2 linked regions of the Tardiphaga sp. vice304 genome follow. The protein of the gene in region 1 interacts with the protein of each later gene in a pairwise test. Links are inferred from orthologs where the notes say so. Each region holds a gene or a part of one and is shown on either strand. Other genes may lie near its edges. The genes, in order: recJ and FNL56_RS01445.

Region 1 (9,957 bases):
CTGCTTGCCCTTGAGATAATTGCTGACGACATAGGCCCAGATCAGGTCGTTGGAGCGCAGCATGTTGAAGGCCATGGCCATCTTGCTGCCTTCCAGCACGCCGGTGGCCTGCATGTCCTTTTCCAGCGCCGAGATCTGCTGCTCATCGACGAACACCAAGAGGTCGCCGGCATGGCTGAAATCGACCTGTGTGGCCAGGAAGGTGGCGGACGCCACGCGGACGCGGCGCTTCTCGGCGAGCCAGGCCAGGGTCGTGGCAAGCAGGGTGCCGCCGACGCAATAGCCGACAGTGTGCACGGTCATTTCACCGGTGACCTGCTCGATGACGTCCATCGCCGCGAGCGGGCCTTCCTTCATGTAGTCCTCGAAGGTCTTGTTGCCGAGCCGCTTGTCGGGGTTGACCCAGGAAATCAGAAACACCGTGATGCCCTGATCGACACACCATTTAACGAAGGATTTTTCCGGCTTCAAATCGAGGATGTAAAACTTGTTGATCCATGGCGGCACGATCAAAAGCGGCGTGCTTAGCACGTTCTCCGTGGCCGGCTGATACTGGATCAGCTGCATGATTTCGTTCTGGAAGATCACCTTGCCCGCGGTGGTCGCCATGTTGACACCGACCTCGAGATTGGCCGGGTCGGATTGCCGGATGCGCAGCGACCCGTGGCCGGCTTCGATGTCTTCGACCAGCATGCCCATGCCGCGCACCAGATTGCTGCCGTTGGACGCCACCGTCTCGCGCAGCACTTCCGGGTTGGTCATGACGAAATTGGAGGGCGCCAGCGCATTGGCGATCTGCTGGACGTAGAATTCGGCCTTTTTGCGGGTATGCTCGTCCAGCCCCTCGGCGTTATCAACGAGTTCCTGCGCCCATTTGGTGGTCAGCAGGTAGGCCTGCATGATGAAGTCGAAAAACTGGTTCGATTTCCACTCCGGGTCGGCAAACCGCTTGTCGCGCGGCGGCGGCTCGATCGCCGGCCTGGCCTCTTCGCCGGCCATGCGGTGCATCGCCGAACCCCACAAATCGAGATAGGCACGCCCGAGCTTGATCTGCAGTTCGGCGCTGCGCTTGTCGTCGGACAACCAGTAATTTGCGACCGTGCTGAAGGTCTTGATGATCTCGTTGACCTCGTTCGGCGGCTTGTCGCGCGCCTCGCCGTTTTCGCGCGGCTTGAGGTAGGCGGCGAGGGCCTGACCGCTGCTCTCCATCGCCTTGGCGATGTTCAACGCGAAAGCCTCGGGATCGAAGGTGTTCGGGGCCTTGGTTTCGACTGCGACTTCACTCATGGGGCAACAAACTTCATTTCATGTCCGGTGACGACAGATCAGCACGCAGCAGGATGATGGCACAGTTCGCGCGATGTCGCAGGATTCGATGTGTTGCACTGCGACAAGGCGCCCGCTCGCCGGCTCCCCTTTGTTTTGTCATATTGCAGGTCCAAGCCTGCCTCGTTCGCGGGGCGTTAATCGTTTCGATCCATTTTGGTTTATGCTGCATTGCGACGAACGCGTAATGGGTTGGATAGGTGAGCAAGGCGTGAAGCGGATTAGGACATTCGGACCGGCAGGTCACAGCGGCCGGGCAGGGATGCCGACGGCGTTGCTGCTGCTGGCGCTGACGCTTGGCGGCTGCGCCTCGACCATCGCCGACCTGCCGATGGTCGGCACGCCCGCCGGCGCGCCGGCGCGGCCGGCCCAGCCCGGCGAATATCTCCCCGTGCACGATCTCCCCACCTCGCGCGAAGGCACCGCCATGGCGCCGGCCGAACAGGCCAAGATCCAGGCCGAGCTGATCGCCGCCCGCGACCGCCAGGCCGTCGCAACCCCGGCCGCTCCCGGCCGGAAGTAAGCAAAACCGCCCCGACATGGCTGGTGTCACTGGGGTTCCGTGGTAAAAAGAAGCGATTCAACCGCACCGAGCGGTTCGGGAGCCCTTGTTATGGAAGAATTCTACCGCATTCGCCGCCTGCCGCCTTACGTGTTCGAGCAGATCAACCGGGCCAAGGCGGCCGCGCGCAATGCCGGTGCCGACATCATCGACATGGGCATGGGCAATCCGGACCTGCCGACGCCGCCGCACGTCATCGAGAAACTCAAGGAAACCCTCGGCAAGCCGCGCACCGACCGTTATTCGGCTTCGCGCGGTATCACCGGGCTGCGCAAGGCCCAGGCCGCCTATTACGACCGCCGCTTCGGCGTGAAGCTCAACCCCGACACCCAGATCGTCGCCACGCTCGGCTCCAAGGAAGGCTTCGCCAACGTCGCGCAGGCCATCACCGCGCCGGGCGATGTCGTGCTGTGCCCCAATCCGAGCTACCCGATCCATGCCTTCGGCTTCCTGATGGCCGGCGGCGTGATCCGCTCGGTGCCGTCGGAGCCCGGCCCGGAATTCTTCGCCGCGGTCGAACGCGCCATCATCCACTCGATCCCGAAGCCGATCGCGTTGATCGTGTGCTACCCGTCCAACCCAACGGCGCAGGTCGCCAGCCTGGATTTTTACAAGGACCTGGTGGCGTTCGCTAAGAAGCACGAGATCTACATCCTGTCGGACCTCGCTTATGCCGAGGTCTATTTCGACGACAACAACCCGCCGCCCTCGGTGCTGCAGGTGCCCGGCGCAATCGACGTCACCGTCGAGTTCACCTCGATGTCCAAGACGTTCTCGATGGCCGGCTGGCGGATGGGCTTTGCGGTCGGCAACGAGCGCATCATCGCAGCGCTCGCACGGGTCAAATCCTATCTCGATTACGGCGCCTTCACCCCGGTGCAGGTCGCGGCCACCGCGGCGCTGAACGGGCCGGATGACTGCATCCGCGAGATGCGCGAGACCTACAAGCGGCGCCGCGACGTCATGGTGGAGACGTTCGGCAAGGCCGGCTGGGACGTTCCGGCGCCGTCCGCCTCGATGTTCGCCTGGGCGCCGCTGCCGCCGAAATTCGCGGAACTGGGCAGCATGCAGTTCGCCACCCTGATGGTGGAGAAATCCGGCGTGGTGGTGTCGCCCGGCGTTGCCTTCGGCGAGCATGGCGAGGGCTACGTCCGCATCGCTCTGGTTGAAAACGAGCAGCGCATCCGCCAAGCCGCGCGCGGCGTTCGGCGCTTCCTTGAAAGCGGGCTCGAAACGTTGCACAACGTGGTTCCTCTCGCCACCCGGCGCTAGGCTCTTTCCGAATAGGTTTTCAGTTACATGGTCGCACCCCTCCGCGTGGGTATCGCCGGCCTCGGCACCGTTGGCGCCGAGGTGGTCCGCCTCATCGAACAGCAGAGCAAGGTCCTGGCCGCGCGCTCCGGCCGCGGCGTCAAGGTCGTGTCGGTCACGGCGCGGTCCAAGGCCAAGAAGCGCAATGTCGATCTCTCCGGCATTCGCTGGGCCAGGGATCCGATGGCGGTCGCCACCGACCCGGAAGTCGATTGCTTCGTCGAACTGATGGGCGGCGTTGGCGATCCCGCGCTGTCGGCGATCGAGGCCGCCCTGTCGTCCGGGAAGTCGGTGGTCACCGCCAACAAGGCGCTGATCGCCAAGCACGGCTTGAAACTGGCGGCGCTGGCCGAAAAACACGGCGGCGCGCTGAATTACGAGGCCGCCGTGGCCGGCGCCATTCCGGTCGTGAAAACCCTTCGCGAGGGCCTGGCCGGCACCGGCATCAATCGCGTCTATGGAATCCTCAACGGCACCTGCAATTACATTCTGAGCCGGATGGAGCAGGAGGGCCTGTCGTTTGAAGAATGTCTGAAGGACGCGCAACGGCTCGGCTATGCCGAAGCGGATCCGTCGTTCGACGTCGACGGCCACGACACCGCGCAGAAGCTGGCGATCCTGGCCAGCCTCGCGTTCGGCACCAAGGTCGCGCAGAGCGCGGTCTATGTGGAGGGCATCACCTCGATTGCAGCCGCCGATCTGCGCGCTGCCGCCGAACTCGGCTACCGGGTCAAGCTGCTCGGCGTCGCGGTGCGTACCGCGACCGGCATCGAACAGCGCGTGCATCCGACCATGGTGCCGCTGAAATCCTCGATTGCGCAGGTGATGGGCGTGACCAATGCGGTGACGATCGACGGCGCCGGCATCTCGCCGATCACGCTGGTGGGGCCCGGCGCCGGAGGTGCTGCGACCGCCTCCGCGGTGCTGGCCGACATCGCCGATGTCGCCCGCGGCGTGCGCGCGCTGCCGTTCGGCCGGCCGGTGGCGAAGCTCGACGCGACCACCAAGGCGCCGATGGAGCGCCATCTTGGCGGCTATTACATCCGGCTGATGGCGCGCGACCTGGCCGGCACCGCAGCAAGGATTGCGACGCGGCTTGCGGAGCAGAAGATCTCACTGGAATCGATCGTGCAGCGTCATCCCGACGGCATGATCGAGCCGATCGATGGCAAGAAGAAATCCCAGCCGGTTCCGGTGATCCTGATCACCTATGCCACCTCCGAAGATGCGATGCGCCGCGCGCTGGCCGCCGTGCAGAGCGACAAGGTCATCAGCGGCAAGCCGCAGGTGATCCGCATCGAGAAAAACTGACGATTCGTTTGAGACATTTACGGGTCCACTGACCCGTTGTGACGTTTGAAGGAGACTACGATGTCGACCCATATTACCGTGCCGCCGCAGCAACTGCTGGAACGCATCCTGACGCTGGAGATCGTTCGCGTGACCGAGCGCGCCGCGGTGTCGGCGGCGCGCCTGCGCGGCCTCGGCCAGGAAAAAGCGGCCGACCAGGCCGCCGTCGATGCGATGCGCCGCGAGCTCAACAAGATGCCGATCGAAGGCACCATCGTGATCGGCGAGGGCGAACGCGACGAAGCCCCTATGCTGTTCATCGGCGAGAAGGTCGGCATCAATGCCGGCCCGAAGGTCGACATCGCCGTCGATCCGCTGGAAGGCACCACGCTGTGCGCCAAGGACATGCCGGGCTCGATCGCCACCATGGCGATGGCCGACGGCGGCACGCTGCTGCATGCGCCTGACGTCTACATGAAGAAGATCGCGATCGGCCCGGGCTACGACAAGAACGTCATCGAGCTCGACGCCTCGCCGGAAGAGAACGTCCGCCGTCTCGCCAAGGCCAAGGGCGTGCCGATGACGGGCATCACCGTGCTGGTGCTCGACCGTCCGCGCCATGTCGACATGATCGCCGCGATCCGCTCCACGGGTGCTGCGGTGCGCCTGATCGACGACGGCGACGTCGCCGGCGTGATCCACTGCGCCAACCCCGAGAAGTCCGGCATCGATCTCTACATCGGCACCGGCGGCGCCCCGGAAGGCGTGCTGGCTGCGGCAGCGCTGCGCTGCATCGGCGGCCAGATGCAGACCCGACTGATCCTCGACACCGACGAGAAGCGCGAACGCGCGCTGAAGATGGGCATCACCGATCCGAAGATGATCTACGGCATCGAGGACATGGCGCGCGGCGACTGCCTGTTCGCGGCCACCGGCGTCACCGACGGCTCGCTGCTGTCGGGCGTCAAGTTCCGCAAGCATGTGATCGAAACCGAGACCATCGTGATGCGCTCGGTGACCGGCACCGTCCGCATCATCAAGGCCGAGCACCGCCAGTTCGAAAAATTCCACCTCGATTGAGTTTGGTAGCATGACCGCAAACGTCGTAATCCGTCCGGTCGGCGCCGATGAGCGAGCCGACTGGGAGCCGCTGTGGCAGGGCTACCTGACTTTCTACAAAGCGACGCTGCCGCAGCTCGCGACCGACACGGCCTGGGCGCGCTTCCACGACCCGAAGGAAGCGATGTTCCTGCTCGGCGCCTATGTCGACGGCAAGCTTACCGGCATCGTCCAGTTTCTGTACCACCGCTCGTCCTGGACGCCGGGTGATTACTGCTATTTGCAGGACCTCTATGTCGACGACAGCGCGCGCGGGCTAGGGCTCGGGCGCGCGCTGATCGAGGCGGTGTACGACCGTGCCCGTGCCGATGGCTGCAGCCGCGTGCACTGGCTGACGCAGAACGACAATGCGACGGCGCGGCTATTGTACGACCGGATCGCCGACAATTCCGGCTTCATTCAATACCGGAAAGTGTTTTAGACTAGCGAATACCCTCAGCCGTCATTGCGAGGAGCGAAGCGACGCGGCAATCCAGCAAACCACAAGCAAAGACTGGATTGCTTCGTCGCAAGGGCTCCTCGCAATGACGGGGAGAGGTGAATGATAAAACAAGAAACTTCGGGAGCGAAACGCATGAGCGAGTTGCACGACGTCAAGGCGCTGGTGTTCGATGTGTTCGGCACGGTGGTGGACTGGCGCTCCAGCCTGATTGCCGATCTGGGCCAATGGGGCGGTGCCAATGGCGTCAGTGCGGACTGGACGCAACTGGTCGATGCCTGGCGGCAGGCCTACATGCCGGCCATGGACGTGGTGCGGCATCATCCCGAACTCGGTTTCAAGAAGCTCGACACGCTGCATCGCAAGTCGCTGGAGAACCTGGTGCAGAAATTCCGCATCAGCGGCCTCACCGCGGACGATTTGCACCATTTCACGCTGGGCTGGCACCGGCTGCATCCCTGGCCCGACTCGGTCGGCGGCCTGACCCGGCTGAAGACCAAATACATCATCAGCCCGCTGTCGAACGGCAATGTCGCGCTGCTCACCAACATGGCCAAATTCGCCGGGCTGCCGTGGGACCTGATCATGTCCGCGGAATTGTTCGAGCACTACAAGCCGGACCCGCAGACCTATCTCGGCGCCGCGCGGCTGCTCAATCTGGAGCCCGGGCAGGTGATGATGGTCGCCGCCCACAACAACGACCTCGACGCTGCGCAAAAACTCGGCCTCAAGACCGCCTTCGTGCCGCGCATCACCGAATACGGCCCGCACCAGAGCCGCGACTTCAAGGCCGACGGCGAATGGGACGTGGTGGCGGATGATTTCGGCGACCTGGCGACACGGATGGGGTGCTGAGATGCCGAGCAAGAAGCAGCTCGTTTTTCTGGCGGTCGCGCTTTTCGTGGCAGCCAACGTTCTCCGGCACTTCGGCCAATAGCGACCTGGCTGCAATACACGCGACGGCTTCGAAGCATGCGCCGCAAACGCCTGTGGCCGCATCGTTCGCGGCTCGTCCTTCGGCGAGCTCCTCAGGATGACGGGAGCGGAGCTGGTGGCGACGAGACTGAGCTGGTGGCAACCGGCGGCGGCCGGTTTGCCTCGCCCGCGCTTCGTGCTTATGTCCGGGCATCATGTCACCCACCATCATTCCCGTTGAATCCAGGCCCGCCTTTCTCGGCGTGACGCTGTCGGCGACCGGCAAGACCTGGCGCGACCGGGTCGACCAGCGCGGCGCGGCGCGGGCGCTGGCGATGGTGCAGCGGTTTCAACTGCCGGAAATGCTCGCGCGGCTGCTCGCCGGGCGCGGCGTCGAGCTCGACGCCGTCGAGGATTTTCTCGACCCGACCATCCGCAAGCTGATGCCCGATCCCTTTACCGTGACGCAGATGGAAGCCGCCGCCAAGCGCATCGCGGATGTCGCGGTGAACGGCGAGAAGGTCGCGATCTTCGGCGATTACGACGTCGACGGCGCGACCTCGTCGGCACTGCTGGCCTGGCATCTGCGGCATTGCGGCCTCGATCCGCAGATCCACATTCCCGACCGCATCTTTGAAGGCTACGGCCCCAACACCGACGCCATCCGCATGCTGGCGGACAACGGCGCGACGCTGCTGGTGACCGTCGATTGCGGCACCACCAGCCTGGAGCCGCTGGCGGAAGCGAAGAAGGTCGGCATGTCGGTCGTCGTCATCGATCACCATCAGGCCGGCGACGAATTGCCAGACGTCGAGGCGCTGGTGAATCCCAACCGGCTCGACGACATCTCCGGCCTTGGCCATCTTGCCGCGGTCGGCCTCGTCTTCATCACGCTGGTGGCTGTCAACCGCGAGCTGCGCCAGCGCGGCTTCTGGACCGCGACCCGGCCGGAGCCGAACCTGCTCGACATGCTGCATCATGTGGCGCTCGGCACCGTCGCCGACGTCGCGCTGCTGACCGGGCTCAACCGCGCCTTCGTCGCCAAGGGCCTGATCGCGCTGCGCCGCCGCGACCATGTCGGCCACACCGCCTTGATGGATGTGGCACGGCTCAACGGCCCGCCGGAGGCGTGGCATCTCGGCTTCATGCTGGGGCCGCGCATCAATGCCGGCGGCCGTATCGGCCGCGCCGACCTCGGCGTGCGGCTGCTGCTGGAGGGTGACATCTCGGAAGCGGCAAGGATTGCCGCCGAACTCGACCGGCTCAATGTCGAGCGCCGCGTCATCGAACAGATGGCCGAGGCGCAGGCGGAAGCCGAGGCGATGGCCTCGCTTGGCCTCGAGGACAAGGGCTCGGTGGTCGTCACCGCCGCTGAAGGCTGGCATCCCGGCGTGGTCGGGCTCGTCGCCTCGCGGCTGAAGGAGAAGTTTTCGCGGCCGGCCTTTGCGATCGCGCTGGAGCCGGGCGGAATCGGCACCGGCTCGGGCCGCTCGATTAGCGGTGTCGATCTCGGTAAGGCCGTGCGGCAGGCGGTGACGGACGGCTTGCTTATAAAAGGCGGTGGCCATGCGATGGCAGCCGGCATCACGCTGCGCAAGGAACGGCTCGCCGAATTCCGCGCCTATATCGAAAGCGCGCTGGCCCCAGACGTAGCGAAATCGCGCAACGAGAAGGAGCTGTTCATCGACGGCGCCGTCACCGCGCGCGGCGTCACGCCGGAGCTGGTCGCGACCATGAACCGGGCAGGGCCGTTTGGCGCCGGCAATCCGGAGCCGGTGGTCGCGCTGCCGTCGCATCAACTGGTCTATGCCGATGAGGTCGGTCAGGCGCATCTGCGGCTGCGCTTCAAGTCGAGTGACGGCACCATCGTCAACGGCATCGCCTTTCGCTCGGTCGGCCAGAAGCTCGGTAACGCACTGCTCGCGCATCGCGGCCAGCTACTGCATGTCGCGGGCTCGCTGGCCGTGGACCGCTGGCAGGGCAATGAGCGCGTGCAGTTGCGGGTGATCGACATCGCGGTGCCGGACGACGGGCCGGCGAGGATCAGGTAAGAAGCACACACCTCTCTCCGTCATTGCGAGGTCAGGGGAAAGCCAATCGGCTTTCGCCTTAGCGAACCGACGCGGCAATCCAGAAGCCACAAGCTCGGCAAGAACTGGATTGCTTCGTCGCAAGGGCTCCTCGTAATGACGGCCGAGAGGGCCGCGTGACGCCAGCTAGCCGCCCTGCCTTAACCTTGCCAGCACCTTGAGCCCGCCATAACCATCCGCCGGCAGCAGGCCCATCTTCGTCTGATAGTCGCGCACGGCCTTCATGGTATCATTGCCGACGCGGCCGTCGGTGCCACCGGTATCAAAACCGGCGCGGGTCAGGCGGGTCTGTACTTCCTGCACTTCGGCCAACGTCAGGATGCGCTCGGAGCCCGGGAACGGCTGCAGGAACGGCGGCGCGCCGAGAATGCGGTCGCCGAGATGGCAGATCGCCAACGCGTAGTTCATCGACGGATTGTAGCTGCGCACGGCGTAGAAACCCTGGCCGAGCAGGAAGCTAGGGCCGCCGGCCACCGGAATCCATAGCTTGGCGGTGGCGCTCGGCTGCGGGAACGGCTTGCCATCGGCGCGGGTGACGCCGGCTGCCGACCACGACGCGAAGCTGCGGCTGCTCTCCGACGATGCCGCGCCCTCGGCGCGGACCTCGTAGCCCCAATGTTCGCCGCGCGGATATTTGCCGCGGTTGACCAGAAAGCGCGCGGACGAGCCCAGCGCATCATCCGGCCTGCCGAACGGCGAGACACGGCCGTCGCGGTCATAGTCGATGCCGACATTGAGCCAGACTTCCGGCATCCATTGCGTATGGCCCATCGCGCCGGCCCAGGAGCCGCGCATCTCCTCCGGCGTGCCCCAGCCCTTGTCGACGATCTTCAGCGCGTTGATGAGTTCGGTTTCCCAATAGCTGCGCCGGCGCGGTTCGTTCCACGCCAGTGCGGCCAGCGACG
Region 2 (10,036 bases), 3.0 Mb from region 1 along the record:
AGACAAAGAGGTCTACTTCAGTGAAGTGGGCTTGCCGGACGAGGTCGTTTTCCGCTTCGGGGCTATGCGCGGCCGTTTGCGAGCAATCAGACTCGCAATTCTCTCCGCCTCTCTCTCGGTATATTCTCCTAGTTCACTCGGCCAATGCTTCTCAATAAAAGAGGGTATCGCCTTAATCGAGTCGATCTTTGCCCCTCCATTTTTGGCCAGCCACAACTCAATAATTCTGAGATAGTCAAAAACTGGCATGACCCGGAACTCTGGGGGGGCTGAATCAAGCCAATTTGCCCGTGGAGCGGGTAGTTCGCTGCTTTCAATCGCTTTAAAGCCAGCCGCTCTATCAACGATCACAACGCTTGGTAGGCTATCGCGCCACCTAAAGGGTGCACTATGAGCTATTGTCCAAAACTCTTGCGACTGCCAACGCAGTGCTGGGATAGGTGTGCGATCGAAGTCTTGGTCCAGAAGAAACGTTTCAAGGCGTCCAGTCAGTAGAGCGGACCGCAGAACAAATTCAACCCGGTCAAATTCAGCCTGAGGCTTGTACTCGGAGTCTGGCTCAAGCTGGCGATGCACCTCTATGAACAGATCTTGAATAAGAATAAACTCGTCAGGAAGTTGGTTCAAGTTGGATAGCAGTGTTTCTGGTCGGCTCAAGTCTGGCTTCCTATTTTGGATTGTACAACTGGATCGCCACAGTGAGCACCGGGTGCCGAATTCTGGATAATTCGGAGACGGCTCGAAAAACCGACATCGCCCTTTTCAATGCTAGGCGGCACACGAAGAACGCTGTTTGTGGCACTTACGAGCAGAAGGCGGGGTACATCGCCGACGGTTGTAGCAAAACTTTTGAACTTTGAAATATATCGCTGCTGTTCCCTAATATTTCTTTTCCCCTCTCAGCTTTCTCCCACCCTGGTTATCCTGGGGATGTTCCGTAAACCGTTTAGCATCCGTGCACGACGCATATTTGATAACAGCGTCGCGGGATCACGCGGACTGAGCAATCGTGCTTCGAGAAGGTAAAGCTTCGCGCGCCTGGAATTTTGCCGTTTAACGAATTTGAGTTTCGTAATCGACCCCTCGACCTGACCGTTTGACCAAGGCTGCGTGACTGCATCGCTCCGCAGAGATGTCCTTGAGGACGCCCGAAGCGAAAGATGAGACTCGGCTGCTTTCGCGTTCGCGATCCAGGCATCGGGTTTGGCCTCGTCCTTTTTTCGGATCGTATCGTGCAACTGTGCAATGAGCGTGTGGATCTCGCTAATAGGTCTGTCCCGCTGATCGCGCGCAACCAGATCCGGATCGTGATCGATCAACCATAATGTCCGCGATGCGCAGGGAGCGCGACGGCGCGCTGTGGTGGATAAGCTGCGCTGCGCCAAGGCTCATTTTTGCGAAGGCATAAATGCCTAATTCACGTGTTCGAACCCAAGAATTGCTTGACGCGACCGGGCCCAAGTTGAGGCACTATCGTCGGCGAGTTCCGTCTGGCATTGTTGGGCGTCGAGGTACTGGATTCTGGCAACTATTGGGGATCGTTTTATTATGTCGGTGTCGAAGAAATCGCGTGACGCAAAATTCAAGAAGGAAGCTGCCAAGAAGACCGGCCAAACCGCCGCACCGAAGATTGAGGATGGAGAAGGCGAACTCACGACTCTACGCAGGGGTAATGAGTTGTACCTACTGGCGGACGGCAAAAAAATTGCAAGGCGCGGACGGCCCGGCTCGCCGCAAGCGGGTACATGGATTCCGATAAGCGATGTGAATGCGATCATGATGGAGGGCGACGAGAACTTTATGGACCTCGATAAGGGTGAACGATTGCAGTAATAACGCAAAAGCCGGAAGGTGGTTTACACGCGCTTACTTTGATTTAGTCGTCCGTAGCAACGCTAGTACGTCGGCCAATTCAAGGTCAGCCGGAATCAAACATGCCAAGCGACGATTTCGGACGGCCCGGGTGTCGGTCATGCGAGTCTCAGATTGAGCTGACGCTCGCGGCCGGCGTGACGCACCAGGAACTCCTCCATGGTCGCCGCGGCGGGCGTCCGCCTCGAGCTCGACATCGAGCTAATCGCGTGGCGTCACGAAGTTTCAGTCAAACCCAGAGGAGTTGCCATGGATCCCGCAATCGACCACACGGTAAATGAGGCCAACGTCCGCACCGAGGATAGCGCTTACGGGGCGATCGTCACTGGAGCGATCGCACTGGTATTTCTCGCGTTCGTCGTCCATGCCGCCACGCTGCCAACGCAAGATGCCGCGGCCCCGCCGCCTCCGTCCGGCGCCACGGCGACCAAGGCCGCGCACTAGGGTGTCGGCGCCGAGTGGAAGATGGCGCTTCAACATCCAGTCACGCCGGACCGCCGCTATATCGTGAAGGGCCGCCTCTGGCGTCTGGCCGCCCCCTCGCTGCCGGAAGCGGCAAAATCCGCGCTTGTGTCCGAACTCATGCGGGCGCGGCGCGGGGTGAGGACCGCGAAGCGGGCCGATGACGCAGAGGCGGAGGCGCCTCGCATCGCAACGTCGACGATGCCAAGCGCGCCTTGGGCGGGGGCCTTCCCGTCTGGTGGAGTGGCGGCGATCCGGACCTTAACAGGCACATGGCAAAGAATACGCCGTACGCGACGTGGTTCGCCGGCCTCAAGGCGAGCCGAGCGAAGGAGTCCGCGTGAAGATCGCGACCTTCAACGTCAATAACGTCAACAAGCGTGCGAGCCCGATGGCGTCAGATCGTAAGTGGCAGTTCAAGACGAAGTTTCGCACCAACGCCTATGGATGGCGCGCATCGAATCTCGCGATCAGCCGACTGAAGGAAGCTGCCGCCGAGATCAGGTCCGCGGCGAAATCCGATCCTGTCGCGGCGGGAGACGGCGTCGTATCGTTGATGGAGCGCATCTGGCCGGCGTTCCAGGGCATTGATACCTCATCGGGCGCTCTTGGCGGCGCGGTTTTTCGCACTATCACCGAGCTGATCCCGATCCTGACCGCCGCGCCGGCGGACCATGCGACCAGAAGCAAGTGGCTCGAGAGATTGTTCGAGGCGGTGCAAAACGACGGCGTCGAATATCTGGCGCCGCTGGAAGATCGTTGGGGCGAGATCGCCCAGTACCCCGACCTGATCGAGGAATATGCCAACCGAATGATCGAAATGGTGCGGCGCGCCTGGGCCGACCACCAAACCTTCCAGCATGTCATTGGAACATCCATCTGCTTGTCGTGCCTACTGGAGGGCGGCCGTTACGACGAACTTCAAGAACTGCTGGCCACGCGGCGGATGAAGTTTTGGCCCTGGCACAGGTTCGGCGCCGAGGCTCTGGTTCGCCAGGGGCTGTGGGAAGCCGCGATTGCTTATGCCGAAGCCGCCCGCAGCGTCACGAACCCCGGCTTCTCCGAAACGTCCATCGACCAGTTTTGTGAGAAGCTATCGATCGACCATGGCAGTCCGGATGAGGCCTATCGACGTTATGGACTGCGTGCGGCCAGCGGCACGACGAACCTGTCGGTCTACCGCTCTCTGGTTCGCAAATATCCGGATCGGGACCACCGCCGGATGCTGCTGGATCTAATCGCAAGCCGCGGCGAAAAGGGCAAATGGTTTGCGGCCGCGAAAGATTCCGGGTTTCTCGATATCGCTGTCGAGTGTGCCGCTGCGCACGGCGCAGACCCGTCCACGCTGGTGCGGGCGGCCCGGGATTTCTGCGGCAAGGAGCCGAAATTCACCGCCACCGTCGCGCTGCTTGCTCTCTCGAGCCTGCTCGATGGTGGCGGTTATGATCCGAGCGTGTCGGAAGTCGACGACGCTGTGAGGCATCTTCTCGCGGCTTCGCGCCAGATCGGATCGGTCGAATGGGCCTTGCAAGAACTCTGCAAGTTGAGGGAGCGGCGATGCGCGCCAGGCCGGGAATCGTTTCAGAATGCCATCCAGGCCGCGCTGTCGCGCTGGCATCCTGTCGAGCCCAGCGTTTAGCAACCATGACCGCCCGGCTTCAGCCAGATCGATCTCTGCGCGGTCGCGCCGGATTAAACGCTGCGCGAGATCGGCATCGCCGTGCTTACCCGAGGTCTCTGCGGCTTTCGTTACCGATACCCACTCCAACGGTCGCTTGCGATTCGTCGATGTTCGCTATATGTTCCTTGTAATCCGCAGTCCCGCTATGGTCCCTGAACGAGAGCTATATGGCGGATCAGATCGTCATCACCGAGAAGACCAGCCAAGCGAAAGACGTTCGCGCCGCTGTGGGGGCACGCTACGGGGAGATCCTTCCGGCTGAGGGACATCTGCTCGATCTTCTCGAACCCGAGGATGTCGTGCCGGCCTGGAAGCGCTGGTCTGCGATCCTACTTCGTCCAGAAGGCCTTTATGGCACCCGCCCTGCTGAGGGCGGCAACAAGGCCGCGAAACTTAAAGCCATCCGTGAAGCGCTGCGCACCGCAAAGCGGGTATGGCTCGCCACCGATTGCGATCGTGAGGGACAGCTCATCGGTCAGGAGATTCTCGAGCATTACAATTACCGCGGCGAGGTCATGCGGGTGCTGTTTACAGCGCAGGATCCTCAGACGATCCGCGACGCATTCGGCCGGGCGAAGCCAAACGCCGAATACGCTTCTCTTTATGCCGCCGCCGTCGCGCGGCGACAAGCCGACCAGATCTTTAACCTGTCGCTGACCCGAACCGCGACCATCATTCTTGGTAAAGGTGCGCGGGGCGTCATAGGAGTTGGCCGGGTCAAGACGCCAACCTTGGCGATCGTCTGTAAGCGCGAGCTCGAAATCCGGAAATTTGTGCCGCAGGCGTATTTTGAGGTTTTCGCCACCGCGAACGTAGCTGGTGGTCAATTCCAGATGCGGCACGCCCCGCAGGAGCGAATTGTCCGGCGCGAGGTCGCCGAGAAGGTGGTCGAAGCGGCTCAGGGTTTCGAGGGCGCGCTAGGAGTGCGCGTTGAAGACAAGCGGCAAGGGCCGCCGAAGCTCCATGATCTGCCCTCGCTGCAAAAACTGTGCAGCTCGCGCTTCGGCTGGCCGGCCAGCAAGACATTGGAAGTGGCGCAGGAACTGTATGACGGCAAGGGCAAAAAGATCATCACCTATCCTCGCGCCGAGGTACGGTATCTCCCGGAGAGCTTGATATCGGACGTTCCGAAGATCGTGGCGGGCTTGCAGGCAGGGAAGTCGTTCAGCGCGATCCCTGTGCCCGATCCCCCGATCATCAGAAAGGGCGCAAGCGGCAGTTTCCATGACAAGGGACTTGAGGGCGCCAGCCATCACGCCGTCATTCCGAACGTCAACACGGTCGACAACCTAAGGGAGGTCTGGCCGCGTCTTTCGATCGACGAGAGGAAACTGTTCGACGTGATCGCGCGAGCTTATCTCGCCGCCGTCATGGCAGATTTCCGTTACCGCCAGACGACTGTAACGCTCGACGTGCGGGGCTTCCCCTTCCGCGCCGCCGGTCGCCAGCCCATTGATCTTGGCTGGCGCGCAGCGTTCCCGGAGTGGCAGCCTGCCGACGAAAAAGGCGATGAAGCGCAATTGCTGCCAGCATTGCGCAACGGCGAGACAGCGAAGCTGGAAAAGCCTACGATCGACGACAAGGAGACGCGGCCTCCGCCGCGATACAACGAAGGCACCCTGATCGAGGCGATGCAAAACGCATGGCGTTTCGTCGACGATGAGGTGCTGCGGGAGCGACTGAAAGAGGCCAAAGGCATCGGCACTCCGGCCACCCGCGCCGAGGTCATTGGCGGACTCAAGAGACAGGCTTTCCTCATTGCCCAGGGAAAGAACATCGTGCCCACCGAGACTGGGCTATCGCTATTCGGGGTTCTCAAGCAGGCTGATCCGTCGCTGGTCGACCCTGGGTTAACCGCGCAACTCGAATGCCTCCTCGACGAGGTCGTGATCGGCAAGCAGGAGATGATCGGCGCGATTGATGCGGTATGCGACGTCGCCCAACGCATTATCGGTAAACTCCAGGAAGGCGGCGTCGCCGGAGGACCGCCCTTGCTTGGCGCCGCCGCGGTCGGCGGCACGGGATCACGACCGCCAACACCAGCGATGAAACGCTTTGCGGACAGCATCGCCCGGGCGAAAGGCGTCAAACCTCCACGGGGCTATGCGACATCCGGACCAATCTGCCGCGCGTTCCTCGACCAGCACGCCGCCAAGAAAGCTAGCTGTGAAATACCTGGTGTGTCTGGCTCCAAGCCCGCGAGTCCGGCGCAGATATTATTCGCCGAGAAGCTCGCACAGGATAAAGACATGGTTGTTCCCGACGAGGCAAAGGCCAGTTCAGACCCCATGGGGACGTGGATCGACTTCAACCGAGTCAAGCAGCGTGGTGAGCGCCGTCGTAAGGCTGTCAACGCGCAGACCAAAGCAATTGCTCCCAAAACTAAGGCTCCAAGAAATAGATCTCGGAAGCTCGCGGCAAATATCACCGGAAAAACTAAGCCACCAACGACCACTCTGGAGAGTTCGGGAAATGATACCCCACTTCGGATTCCCTACGGCAACAAGGATGTCGCCATGAAACTTGGGGCCCGCTATCGAGCAGGGCAGTGGTATGCCCCACCGGGTGTCGATCTCACTGCCTTCAGCGAACATGGTTGGTTGGTGCCCGACAAGCCACGGCCCGCTTCAGCGAACCTATAGTTCAGCCGCAACCTATGAACACTTTAAGGGGCGGAGGAATGTCGGTAACGACTGCTATTATAGACGACCTAAGCCGTGAGCCACCCATTGCCGCGATAGGGAGCAACTGGCAGCTCCTTACCGACGAGGTCATGGGCGGTGTGTCTAAAGGGACCATGGACCGCGGTGCAATCGCCGACCGGGCCGCCATCCGCATGCGCGGCGACGTCAGCCTCGAGAACAATGGTGGCTTTGTTCAGATTGCCCTCGATCTTTCGCCTGACGGTGGCGTCGTCGATGCCAGCGGCTGGAGCGGGATCGAACTCGACGTATCCGGCAATGGTGAGGAGTACGGCGTTCATCTACGGACGGACGCCCTGACCAGGCCGTGGCAATCTTATCGCCAAATCTTCACAGCCGACGCGTATTGGCGGACGGTTCAGCTGCCGTTCGGCCGCTTTGTTCCTCATCGCACGGATGTTCTGCTCGATACTCATCGCTTGCGGCGCATCAGCGTGGTCGCCATTGGGCGCGCCTTCTCATGCGATCTTGCTCTCGGAGGGCTTCGGTTCATGACATCGCAGGGGTCAGTGAAGGAGCCAAGCTACTGATGAAAGCGACTGGCCGTCTTGTATGTCTTGTAAATCATAAAGGCGAGAATTCGAAGCTGCACGTTCTGGTGCCAACGGACCCGAACGTACTCCGCGCGCCGCCTTTCAAAACAATCGTGCCTACCTTCGTGACCTATTCCTTAAAGGAATAAACCCAGCGGGCATGAGCGATTATTGCAGGATGGGGAAGCCGAAAAACACCGGCGCTGGATGGTTGTCAGCCGCGACGCGCATGTTCGCTGGAGGCCTTCGTTGCGCGAAGTGATTGTGGTGGTGTGCCGCCTTGCGGAATTTGGCTTTTGCGATCTTTTTGTTGCTGCTGACCAGTTCTGCGCGGTCGTTCATCCCCGCGGCGGAGGCGGAGGATGCGACTGTCTTTGCGGTCGACAGGTCTGACGCTTGCTGTGTCGGCGGAGGAACTGCTTCCCGACGGGGGAATATTGCAGCAGACCGAGGTTCCCGATCGCCGTGATGGGCAATCGCACGCAGACTGTCCAACGTGGTCCACTCCTTGGGCGCAGAGCGAGCGCTTTGAACAGTTCCGGTGGAGTCGTGACCGAGCCACCAGATTCCAGCCGTCCGGGCGCTGATCGACCATCTGGCGGCTGGCTTTGCGAAGCGCAATGTCGCCAGCCGGGTTGCCGATTGAGCTTTGAAGTCCTCGTAGAGGGTGGCCCTCGTAGAGGGTGGCCCTCGTAGAGGGTGGCGGATTTGAAAGGCATGTGTCGACTCGGCCCGGGTCTAGGCTTTCACATGGCGGCGCGAATTCTGCAGTACCCAAAATATACGACGGCGGTCCTAGCGCATGCCGTACCGGGCGAGCCGGCCAGCGGCGACGTTGTCTTCGAGCAGGACATCGTATCCTTCAAATACCGAATTGTGCGACTGCGAAGTTACAAATATCCGCGTGTCCGGAGTTTCCGCTGATCGGACGTCGGCAAGCAATATGAGACTGGCTCGATTGACCCAATTGAGACAGTACTCGTGTCACTCTCAACAGTGTCGCGCGTCAAAATCCGCAGGGAGCATAAGTGTGAACAGGCCTCTCAGAGGCTGACTGAAAAAGAAGCTGAGTGATTTCAGCCAGTTGTGATTCCTTCGGATTTGCGAAGATTCGAGGGAGAGCACGATGGTCTGGACTGAAATCACCCGCCGACACTATAGGCGGGCGAGCTTGCGATATGAAAGCGATACGACGGATGCCGAGTGGTTTGTGATGGAGCCGCTTCTGCCGCCTGCTTCGGCGCTCGGTCGCCCGCGTGCGACAGATATGCGAACGGTGATGGATGCGATCCTGTATATTGCGTCGACCGGCTGCCAATGGCGGCAGTTGCCCAAGGATTTCCCGCCCTACTCGACGGTGCAGGGCTATTTCTACGCGTGGTCGCGCGGCGGACTGTTTGCGTCGCTGAACTACACGCTCGTGATGGCCTCGCGCGAGGCGGCTGGCCGAGAGGCGAGCCCAACGGCCGGAGTGATTGACAGCCAGTCGGTGAAAACCACGGAAAGCGGCGGCCCCCGGGGCTATGATGCAGGTAAGAAAATCAAGGGCCGCAAGCGCCACATCGTCACCGACACGCAAGGAAACTTGGTCGGGCTGGTCGTGCACGAAGCCAGCATTCAGGACCGTGATGGTGCCCCGTGCGTTCTTGCTTCGATACGTTATCGCTATCCGTGGCTGCGCCATATTTTTGCCGATGGTGGCTATGCCGGAGATAAGCTGCGTCAAGCTTTGAAGCGCATCGGCAATTGGACGATAGAAATCATAAAACGATCCGACAGGGAGCAGGGCTTCGAAATCCTACCGCGCCGATGGGTCGTCGAACGAACGTTCGGATGGCTCGGTCGCTGCCGCAGATTGGCAAAGGACTTCGAGACCACAATCGCCAGCGCCGTTGCCTGGGCGTTCGTCGCTCACATTCGCGTCCTTATAAGACGGCTTGCAAAAGCCTGAAATCAAACGAATTCATTATGAGTCAGACTCTAAGATTGGCTCTGACGCACTTTTGATGATGGTCTATCTCTGAGCGAATGCTTTAAATGAGTCCGATCAATAAGTTAGGTTGGTGCCGCCGTTAGGTCGCGGTGACGCCACCAAATCGCGCTCCGATTGGCTGCTCGCCTCCTGAAATCAGGAGTCTTTTCAAAAGGATCAGCCGCTGCTGTCATCTATGGGGGCGAGAACTCATCATCAAAATTGAGTCAGAGCCTAAGATTGACCCCGCTCCCGCTTAGTGGATCAATAGCCTAGCTCGCCGATCGGCGTCTGGATCCCACACGATGACGTAATTGCGGTCTGCGCTCGAGGCGCGAAAGATCCGTTAGCATTGAGCCCTCGCAATCAACCGATTCGGAGGAACCGTCATGAAGCAATACGTCGGTCTGGATGTCTCGCAAAGAGAAACCGCAGTGTGTGTGGTCAGCGAAACTGGCCAACTAATTTTCGAGGGAAAAGCTAAGTAAGATCCCGGCTCTGATCGACCTGCTTCGTAAACATGCGCCTCTGGCGGAACGTATTGGTTTTGAGACCGGCGCGATGTCAAGTTGGCTTTGGCACGAACTTCGTAGGGTCGATTTACCCGTCGTTTGCATCGATGCGCGGCATGCACACGCGGCACTGTCGGTACGTATGAACAAGAGTGATCAAAATGACGCTCGAGGTCTTGCCGAACTGGTACGGGTCGGTTGGTATCGAGAAGTGAAAGTTAAGAGCGAGGAAAGTTAGAAGGTCCGCGCGATACTCGTCGCGCGATCCCGACTCGTATCCATGCGCCGAGACATTGAGAACC

Evidence for each region.
Region 2: the proteins of recJ (region 1) and FNL56_RS01445 interact in binary tests that used the Escherichia coli proteins (3 or more experiments, as listed by UniProt). The link is inferred for Tardiphaga sp. vice304 from one-to-one orthologs.

What each region holds. Positions count from the first base shown.
Region 1 is NZ_CP041402.1:3,297,033-3,306,989, forward strand. What follows is about bases 6,610-9,595. They hold recJ (single-stranded-DNA-specific exonuclease RecJ), read left to right. Parts: upstream 6,610-7,177; coding sequence 7,178-9,013; downstream 9,014-9,595. Other genes in these bases: FNL56_RS15615 (haloacid dehalogenase type II), read left to right, coding at 6,610-6,902; FNL56_RS15625 (lytic murein transglycosylase), read right to left, coding at 9,179-9,595. Also shown: FNL56_RS15585 (PHA/PHB synthase family protein), read right to left, coding at 1-1,287; FNL56_RS15590 (hypothetical protein), read left to right, coding at 1,589-1,849; FNL56_RS15595 (LL-diaminopimelate aminotransferase), read left to right, coding at 1,940-3,160; FNL56_RS15600 (homoserine dehydrogenase), read left to right, coding at 3,188-4,510; glpX (class II fructose-bisphosphatase), read left to right, coding at 4,571-5,569; FNL56_RS15610 (GNAT family N-acetyltransferase), read left to right, coding at 5,580-6,029; more of FNL56_RS15615, read left to right, coding at 6,183-6,609; more of FNL56_RS15625, read right to left, coding at 9,596-9,957. UniProt on the Escherichia coli protein: Single-stranded-DNA-specific exonuclease.
Region 2 is NZ_CP041402.1:320,894-330,929, reverse strand. What follows is about bases 3,855-6,919. They hold FNL56_RS01445 (type IA DNA topoisomerase), read left to right. Parts: upstream 3,855-4,182; coding sequence 4,183-6,657; downstream 6,658-6,919. Other genes in these bases: FNL56_RS01440 (CIA30 family protein), read left to right, coding at 6,696-6,919; FNL56_RS01450 (hypothetical protein), read left to right, coding at 3,855-3,973. In the rest of the region: FNL56_RS01475 (hypothetical protein), read right to left, coding at 13-657; FNL56_RS01465 (hypothetical protein), read left to right, coding at 1,549-1,833; FNL56_RS01460 (hypothetical protein), read left to right, coding at 2,122-2,316; more of FNL56_RS01450, read left to right, coding at 2,675-3,854; more of FNL56_RS01440, read left to right, coding at 6,920-7,247; FNL56_RS27525 (hypothetical protein), read right to left, coding at 7,419-7,592; FNL56_RS01435 (IS5 family transposase), read left to right, coding at 8,377-9,201.